Regions from separate parts of the Paenibacillus sp. FSL H7-689 genome, predicted to be linked through region 1. Evidence: riboswitches for the same ligand, from Rfam matches in the RefSeq annotation. Region 1 holds a riboswitch; each other region holds the start of a gene.
The links. Region 1 has a riboswitch for thiamine pyrophosphate ahead of C170_RS02795 (ABC transporter ATP-binding protein). Riboswitches for the same ligand answer to the same signal wherever they lie in the genome.
Positions count from the first base shown of each region.

Region 2: it holds a riboswitch for thiamine pyrophosphate, as region 1 does, so the genes downstream of both, tenA (thiaminase II) here and C170_RS02795 (ABC transporter ATP-binding protein) in region 1, are expected to answer to the same signal.
Region 3: it holds a riboswitch for thiamine pyrophosphate, as region 1 does, so the genes downstream of both, C170_RS28060 (ABC transporter substrate-binding protein) here and C170_RS02795 (ABC transporter ATP-binding protein) in region 1, are expected to answer to the same signal.
Region 4: it holds a riboswitch for thiamine pyrophosphate, as region 1 does, so the genes downstream of both, C170_RS20370 (thiamine phosphate synthase) here and C170_RS02795 (ABC transporter ATP-binding protein) in region 1, are expected to answer to the same signal.

Region 1 covers NZ_ASPU01000005.1:4,642-6,846, reverse strand. Annotated here, with positions in the region: gene C170_RS02800 (radical SAM/SPASM domain-containing protein) at 1-406, opposite strand, end outside; TPP riboswitch at 624-726, shown strand; gene C170_RS02795 (ABC transporter ATP-binding protein) at 885-1,649, shown strand; gene C170_RS02790 (ABC transporter permease) at 1,639-2,205, shown strand, end outside.
Region 2 covers NZ_ASPU01000057.1:39,955-42,159, reverse strand. Annotated here, with positions in the region: gene C170_RS25205 (endo-1,4-beta-xylanase) at 1-758, shown strand, start outside; TPP riboswitch at 965-1,062, shown strand; gene tenA (thiaminase II) at 1,176-1,838, shown strand; gene C170_RS25195 (spore coat protein) at 2,049-2,205, opposite strand, start outside.
Region 3 covers NZ_ASPU01000065.1:143,098-145,302, reverse strand. Annotated here, with positions in the region: gene C170_RS28065 (NAD-dependent epimerase/dehydratase family protein) at 1-647, shown strand, start outside; TPP riboswitch at 792-904, shown strand; gene C170_RS28060 (ABC transporter substrate-binding protein) at 1,213-2,205, shown strand, end outside.
Region 4 covers NZ_ASPU01000028.1:162,496-164,700, reverse strand. Annotated here, with positions in the region: gene thiO (glycine oxidase ThiO) at 1-238, opposite strand, end outside; gene C170_RS20370 (thiamine phosphate synthase) at 256-918, opposite strand; TPP riboswitch at 1,145-1,254, opposite strand; gene C170_RS20365 (ABC-F family ATP-binding cassette domain-containing protein) at 1,330-2,205, opposite strand, start outside.

The sequences.
Region 1 (2,205 bases):
TAACGGCCTCGTGTACAAAGGACAAAATATGACGCAGGTATCCGTCACGATCTGTTGAACCTTCATGCCCATCGAAGCTGTGCAGGGAGAAATTCATCTGCCGCAGCGCCGGTTTGCCAAGCAATTTATGCTGAGTCTTGGGCAGCAGTGTACCATTCGTTGTAATGTTCACCTTGAGTCCCTTCTCATGTGCGGAATCGAGCAACAGATCTATTTTGGGATGCAACAAGGGTTCACCTTTGACATGTAGATAAATATGATTGGTGTGTGGTTTAACTTGATCCAGTATATTGTTGAAGACTTCAGGATCAATGAATCCTTTGGCACGCTGTGTCTGCGGACAGAAGCTGCATGCCAGATTGCAGATACTCGTGATCTCAATATATACTTTTTTGAACGTTTTCAACTCGGGTCCCCATTCTGCTTCGGAGGGAGAACAATCCCGCCTGCATTTGTGATCCGGCCAATATGCGCCACCACTATTATATCGGGTTAGGGAGCCCAGGTAAATTGTTCAGTTGTTCGGGTCTGACTCCAAGTTCATCTCAAGAATTCTATCACGCTGCCTCTTTACAGTTCATGTTCAAGTGATATATGCTGAACACACAACTGCATATCTTGAACTTTTGCACTAGGGGAGCCTTGCGGCTGAGACGAATATGACTATTCGGACCCTTTGAACCTGATCTGGATCATACCAGCGGAGGGAAGTGGAGCGGCCTTTTAGTAAGCGGAATTTTTTCATGTATGTGAAGATAAATTGCGGATTTAACTTACAGACCCACTCATTTCTCCGGAAATGGGTGGGTCTTTTTTGTTCCTTTTGCAGAGTATAGGATGCCGTTGTTATTGCAGCAGTCTGACATCAAGGGGGTGAGGATCAGATGTATAACCATGTAACCATTCACAACGTAAGCTTTGCTTTTCCCGAAAAAAAGGATTCCCCTGTGCTCTCCAATGTGTCGCTTCAGGTTCAACAAGGAGAATTTGTCTCGCTCATCGGCTCCAGCGGATCAGGTAAAAGCACGCTCTTCAAGCTGCTCGCAGGCTTGCATGAACCAACGGTTGGCACCATCGATATAGCTGATGTCCCGCAAGGACAACGGCTCGGACGAGTCGCCTATATGCCACAGAAAGATCTGCTGTTATCCTGGCGAACCGTCATGGAGAACTGCATGCTTCCTTCCGAGTTTGCACCAGGCCGACAGGACAAGGACAAGTTACGTGCCAACATCCTAGCTGGATTGGCAAGGTTCGGCCTGTCGGGTTATGAACAGGCCTATCCAGATGAATTGTCCGGCGGCATGCGGCAGCGGGTGGCATTGCTTCGTACCTTGCTTACAGGCGGGCAGCTCATGTTGCTGGATGAACCCTTCGGTGCACTCGACGCATTAACCAAACGAGAAATGCATCGCTGGTTGCTGGAGCTGTGGGAGAGCTTTGGCCAAACCGTGATGTTCATTACACATGACATCGAAGAAGCCCTGCTGTTAAGTGACCGTATCATTCTGTTAACTCCAGGAGGGCAAGGTCAGCAGTTGCAGGAGATGACGGTTCCTTTACCACGCCCAAGGCATTCGGACATGATCTACGAACCGGCTCTCGTGCAGATGAGGCAACAACTGGAGGAACAATTGCATGCACGATAGAGCTGAGGTTAGCGTCTGGACGTGGTGTTCAAAGTGGCTCTCGAGGTCGTTTTCCCAATATGGTCTGTTCATTATGCTCATGTTCTTATTACTGGCGATCTGGGAAGTGATTGTGCGTATGGGATGGGTGCCCTCCTTCATCATTCCTGCACCCACGGCCATCGTAAGCTCACTGGTTAAGCATCGCCGTCTGCTGTTGACCATCCATCTGCCTGCTACCTTTATGGAGGTTGTTGTTGGTTTTGTCTTGTCCATAGTGACTGGAATTACGCTGGCAACAGGCATGCATATGAACCGATCGATTGAAAAGGCATTGTATCCCTTCATTGTAATTAGTCAGACCATCCCGCTGATCGCCTTGTCCCCCGTATTTATCTTGTGGTTTGGTTACACGTTGTGGAGCAAAGTCGCGGTGGTATTTTTAATCGCATTCTTCCCCATTGTGGTCAGTACCTACGATGGACTCCGCCAAGGCGATCCGGAGCAGCGTGAACTACTGCTCACCATGGGCGCCAACAAGTGGGATATTTTTTGCAAACTCCAGGTTCCGCTGGCA
Region 2 (2,205 bases), on a different contig from region 1:
TGTCCATTCCGTGGGGTGGTATCCAAGTCGGATCAGAATATGAAGCCGGATTGGATATCCGTGTGACTGATGGCGGTTCAAGTGGGACACAACCTTATAATCCACTGTACTGGAATGATCGAACACAATCTCAGGAACAGGATACAAGCAAATACGGCGTGATTCAACTCGCCCCTATGCCCAAATCTGCACAAGCTGTGCAAGGGATTGTTCAGATTGATGGGAAGAAAGACACATCATGGAATAAGGCTGCACCATTTGAAGTAAAACGGTTGAACCAGAGCGAAGGTGCAGAGGCAGTGGCTCGCGCAATGTGGTCAGGTGAGTATCTATACCTGCTGATCGACGTCACTGATCCAAACATCATTACAGATAGTATCAACCCATGGGATCAGGATTCGGTTGAGATTTTCCTGGACGAGAATCACCAGCGCACACCGTATTTTCAATATGATGATGCCCAGTTCAGAATCAGTGCAGACAATGTGGGAACCTTTGCAGGGGGTGCCTCACCTGGACGCCTTGTAAGTGCTGTGAAGAAAACAAATAAAGGATATCTCGTAGAAGCCAGAATTCATTTACAATCATTGACGCCCAAAGCAGGAAATGTTCTCGGTTTCGAGCTCCAAATTAACGACAACCAGGGCGGAGGTAAGCAGAGCGTAGCCAAGTGGAATGATACGACCAATGAGAGCTGGAGAAATACTTCCCAGTACGGAATACTCACTTTTGTCGGAAAGAACAAACTCGGGCATTAAACCATCGGCAGTAGTTGCAAGAATAGAAACCATCATAACAGTGGCTGAAACTCAACCATTGTTGTGATGGTTTTCATCGTTTACATACGTCACCAAAGGTGATGAGGGGCGATACAATCTTCCTTGACTATATTTAACAGCCCTTGATATACTAAATGGATGTTATTTTATCTTTTATGGGAATAGGAAAGTAATCAACTACATACAACCGTTTGCGAGGGAGCCTTAACCGGCTGAGAGGGTGTTAAACCGACCTTACCTGATTTGGATAATGCCAACGTAGGGATGCAACGATGAAACACTGTACTTGGGTAGCTCATGCGAACCCCCTTGTTTTAGTGTATTTGTCTGCGAAACATCCATAGGATGTTTCGTTTTTTTGTTTTTAAATACGTACATTATGAATTGGAGGAACACATGTTGACTATTTCAGAGAGACTATATCAGGCAGCACAGCCTGTGTGGAAGGAATGTCTTGAGCATCCCTTTGTTAAAGGAATCGGAGATGGTTCCTTAACGGTTGAACAATTTCGTTATTATTTGCTGCAAGACTACTTGTACCTGTTCGATTATGCCCGCGTATTTGCACTAGGTATTGTCAAGTCGCACGACCCCAAATTGATGCAGTTTTTTAGTGAAAACGTAGATAACATCCTGAATGGTGAAATGAAAATTCATCGTTCTTATATGGAGCGATTAGGAATTACAGAGGATCATGTTTTCCAGGTAAAACCTGCCCTGAAAAATGCAGCCTATACTAACTATATGCTCTCTGTTTCCCATGCGGGTGGCATAGAAGAAGTACTTGTATCCATTCTGGCCTGCTCATGGAGCTATGCAGAGATTGGTCAAGTCCTTGCCCAAAAGCCAGGTGCAGCTGAGCATCCTTTTTACGGAGAGTGGATCACAGGATATGCTTCCTCTGAATACAACAGCAACAATCAATCCCTAGTGACGTTAACTGATAAGCTATTAGAAGGCTGTAGCGAGGGAACGTACCAACGGATGGAGGATATTTTCGTGATGTGCAGTCGCTTTGAGCTTGATTTTTGGGAAATGTCATGGAAGCTGGAGCCTTAAGTTCACTGTAGTCAATTAAAGTAGAGAGCAGCGGCCATAAACAGTCTCAGGATAGAAATAAGTAGAATACGTAAAGGAACGCTTGCAATAAGCGTGTTTCGTGACGATGCCAAAAAAAGGGCGGATAGTATCCGCCTTTTTTCATTGTTGAAATTCTTGACACAGGGACATTTTGTTCTCTGAAGTCTCTGGCTAAAATCAAAAAGGGTGTCAGGACGGAATGTTCATAGCAGTCTGAATGTTTTTCAGATCGAGCTGAATTTGCTCTGCAATATGGTAAGGGTGGTATAAACCATGCTGCACCATGTAATTTGATATCTTTTCATGAGAATCTATGGCTTCATCGAGCTGTTTCATCAAAATTTGT
Region 3 (2,205 bases), on a different contig from region 1:
ATACGTATCAAGGGACAAGCCATGAGATCATGACACTGGATGTGACAGACCCCGAAGCCTGTCAGCATGCTTGCGAAGGCATGGATGTGGTTGTACATCTGGCGGGAGATCCTTCCCCGAATGCCGGATTTTATGAATCGTTGTTGGACATCAATATCAAAGGTACATTTAATGTATTCCGTGCAGCTAAAGACCAAGGTGTACGAAGAGTCATTCTGGCAAGCAGTGCACAGACGATTGAGGGGTATCCCATTGATGCTCAAGTCTATCCGGACATGCCAACACGCCCACGGAATTTGTACGGGGTTAGCAAATGTTTTGGAGAATCGCTCGCTTCCTATTTTGCGTATACAGAAGGTTTACAAAGTGTAGCAATACGTATAGGTGCATATGATGATTTTCAACCGGATGGACCAGCGCTGGAGGCAAGGGATATGAGCGCGTATATTAGTCCGGCTGATTTGTGTGATTTGATGTTCAAAGCAATTACAGCTACCGATCTGGAGCCCTTCACCATACTGCATGGGATCTCGAATAATCGGTTTAAACGATTGAATCTGGAAACCACTCAGAAACAGGTAGGTTATGACCCCAAATCCGATGCTTTTGCACTCAGTCAGATTGCCTTATATGATTCGCCACGATAATTATTGAAAATAACACATCCAAACAGGCTGTTATACATATGTATAACGGTCTGTTTGATAACTTATACGTGTCCCTATCCAGTTCATGACTGGACAGGCCCTACCCTCTGGCCTATAATTACACCTAGTAATGCCCGTAACTTCATAGTTTCCCAGGGGAGTCGGAATTGGCCGGCTGAGAGTGTATCCCACCAAGATACTAACCCTTAGACCTGATCTGGATCATGCCAGCGTAGGAATCGGAGTATATCGAAATGGCACAGCCCTATGGCTGAACGCCACCTCTCTAACGCCTGCACGCGTCCCGGAATACGGGGCGCTTTTTTTGTTACTATCAGAAAGTAAATGCTTTGAAGCATCCCCTTCCTGATATTGCAAGAAAACTTCCGCTAAACGCGGTCTGGCTTCCTTGAATGACATCGATGGACGTTTTACTTACGTTCAAAAATAACGTCATCCAGATCTCAACTGGTATAAATCTGTCGATTTATGCAAGATGATTGGATATGAAGCCAAGGAGTACCCCGTGCCAATCGGCCGGACATACCGAAGGAGAGAACCACAGATGAAATGGCGTAAAACGATGGGATTGTTGCTCTTATGCGTGCTTATGGTGACTGTAGCCGCATGTGGTGGCAAAGAAGCTGCCCCAGCTGGGCAGAACGGCAGCACAAATACGGAAAGCAGCAACGAAGGTGACACTGCCGCCCTGAAAGATATTAAAGTGGTGCTCGACTGGACACCGAATACGAATCATACAGGCCTTTATGCAGCTGTAGATCAAGGTTTTTACAAGGCCGAAGGCTTGAACGTGGAGATTGTACAACCAGGTGCCGGTGGCGCAGATACGATGGTTGCCTCCAATGAAGTGCCTTTTGGCGTAAGTTATCAGGAGAGTGTAACTCAAGCACGCACACAGGGTGTTCCACTCGTCTCCATTGCAGCAGTTATTCAGCATAATACATCCGGGTTCGCTGCTCCGGCGGATCGGAATATCAAGTCACCGAAAGATTTTGTAGGTAAAACCTATGGCGGTTGGGGTTCCCCAGTCGAAGAAGCCGTGATGCAATCCATTATGGAAGGCGACGGAGCCGATGTATCCAAAGTGAAAAACATTAACATGGGTGATGCTGACTTTTTCACCGCAGTGAAACGGGATATTGATTTCGCATGGATTTTCTACGCTTGGACGGGGATTGAAGCCGAACTACGCGGGGAACCGATCGACATGTTATATGTGAAGGATTATTCAGATGCACTGGATTATTACACGCCTGTCCTCGTAACAAACGAGCAGACGATCCAAAACGACCCTGAGTTGGTGAAAGCATTTCTGAAAGCCACCTCCGAAGGGTATCAATACGCAATTGATCATCCCGAAGACGCAGCCAACATTCTGATCAAGGCCGTACCGGATCTGGATAAGGAATTGGTGCTGGCAAGCCAGAAGTGGCTTAGTCCCAAGTACACAGATGACGCCCCGCGCTGGGGTGAGCAAAAGCAGGAAGTGTGGCAGAACTACACCGACTGGATGTTTAGCAAAAAACTGCTGGATGAA
Region 4 (2,205 bases), on a different contig from region 1:
GTCTACTCTGCCTGGCGAGCTTAGCCATCAAAGGATGAGCAAAATCCTCACTGTCTGCTGCCAGCATCCCAGCCGCTGCGCAAGAAGTGCCTCCTGCAATCGTCGAACGCTCCAGTAACAGCACATCCTGTCCATGGGAAGCAAGCTCATACGCAATGGCACATCCAACAACGCCTCCGCCTACAATAATCGTTTCTGCATAAATCTTATCCGGTCTATCAGTAATGATCTTTTTCATCCTCTCATCTCCTTGATTCAGCGGCTCAAACTTTCTGTAGCAACGATAGCCTGCCTTAATGATTCAGCGGCCCGATCCGGGGAATCGCTCGCCCATACATTTGAAATCACAGCGACTCCCTGTGAGCCTGCAGAGCGAATAGCGTGAATGTTTCCCGGTTCGATGCCCCCAATCGCCATGACAGGAATGGAAACACCAGAGCACACTTCAGCCAGAGCATATAATCCTCTTGGTTCAAGATCAGGCTTACTGTTGGTTGAGTAGACATGCCCGAAGAAAAGGTAATCGGCTCCCCGTTCTTCAGCGATTTTTGCCTCATCGATTGAATGAACAGATACACCCAGACGAATTCGCTGGACATTGCTTATAACAGCAGGGTTGTAGTTACGTATAGCCTCTTGCCCCCAATGCACACCGCCATAGATGTCATTCTGTGGTGGCAGTTCTGAACCATTGATAACGATGCGACAAGACGGAACGCCAACACCACGCAGACTTTCAGCCCAACCGATCTTTTGTTGCCACGAGAGTTGTTTCTCTCGTATATGGATGTAGTCCACCCATGGCCAAACGTCCTTTGCAGCTTTTACAAAAGATGCTTGATCCCCTGCACCCGTAGATACAACATGCAGTTCAAATGATCCGTGTACACGTTCATGATAAATTACCGTACTTTTCATCTCCTTCCATGCGTGAATGCTATGAAAACACAAAAAAGCCACTCCCGTAGGGGAGTGGCTGCGTATTAATTATAGGACCAGATGACTGACTGATACATACAGTTCATTTCGTGCAATAAAGCTATAGACCTTATAGCCATAACGTTATACACGCAACTGCATGTTTCAATTTACTAAGCAAGACGGTTGAATTCTTTCGAATTGCCGTTTGCTCACGTCATTCACTGAAACGCGCTCGCCACTTCCCTACGCTGGTATGATCCAGATCAGGTGCAAAGGGTCCGGAATCGCATTCTTCCATCTCAGCCACATCGTGCGGCCCCCCTAGTGTTCATATGAAGTTGTAGCCTATGTTACCATAGAAGGATTTTTTTGTCACTGTTCATTTCTGTTAAACGTTGCTTGAATTGTCTAGTTTTTCTCAGACCATTCTTCGACATTCCATGTTTTGGTGACCCAACCCTCGTAAAAATCAGGTTCATGAGATACCAGCAACACCGTTCCCTTAAATTCTTGCAAGGCACGTTGCAACTCCGCTTTGGCTGTTACATCCAGATGGTTCGTCGGCTCATCGAATAGAATCCAGTTGCTTTCACGCATCAAGAGTTTGCATAAACGAACCTTCGCTTGTTCTCCACCACTCAGCATGTTAAGCGGACGGGTAATGTGCTCATTTTTCAACCCGCAACGAGCGAGATGACCCCGGACTTCATTCTGGGTCAAATGTGAAAACTCATTCCAGACATCCTCAATCGGCGTGATATTCCCAGCACGAACTTCCTGCTCAAAATATGCCGTTTCGAGATAATCTCCCAAAAAGGTTTTTCCACTGAGTGGAGATATTTTGCCCAAGATGGTTTTCAGCAGCGTCGATTTACCCACACCATTACAACCTACGATGGCAATTTTCTCACCACGTTCAATTGTCATTGTCATCTTAGGCAGCAAAGGATACGTATATCCAATTTCAAAATCAATGCCCTCAAAGACCGTTTTGCTACTCGCACGGGCATCCTTGAATTTGAACGTTGGTTTGGCCGCTTCATCTGGACGATCAATACGTTCAATTCTGTCCAGCTGTTTCTCCCGGCTCTTCGCTCGACCTGAAGTTGAAGCACGTGCCTTGTTACGCTGAATGAAATCTTCCTGCTTCTTGATGTACTCTTGCTGCTTCTCGTACGCATCAATATGCTGGGCTTTATTCATATCAGCCATCTCAAGGAACTTGTTATAGTTCGCTGCATATCTCGTTAATTTGGCAAATTCCAAATGATAAATGACATTTAC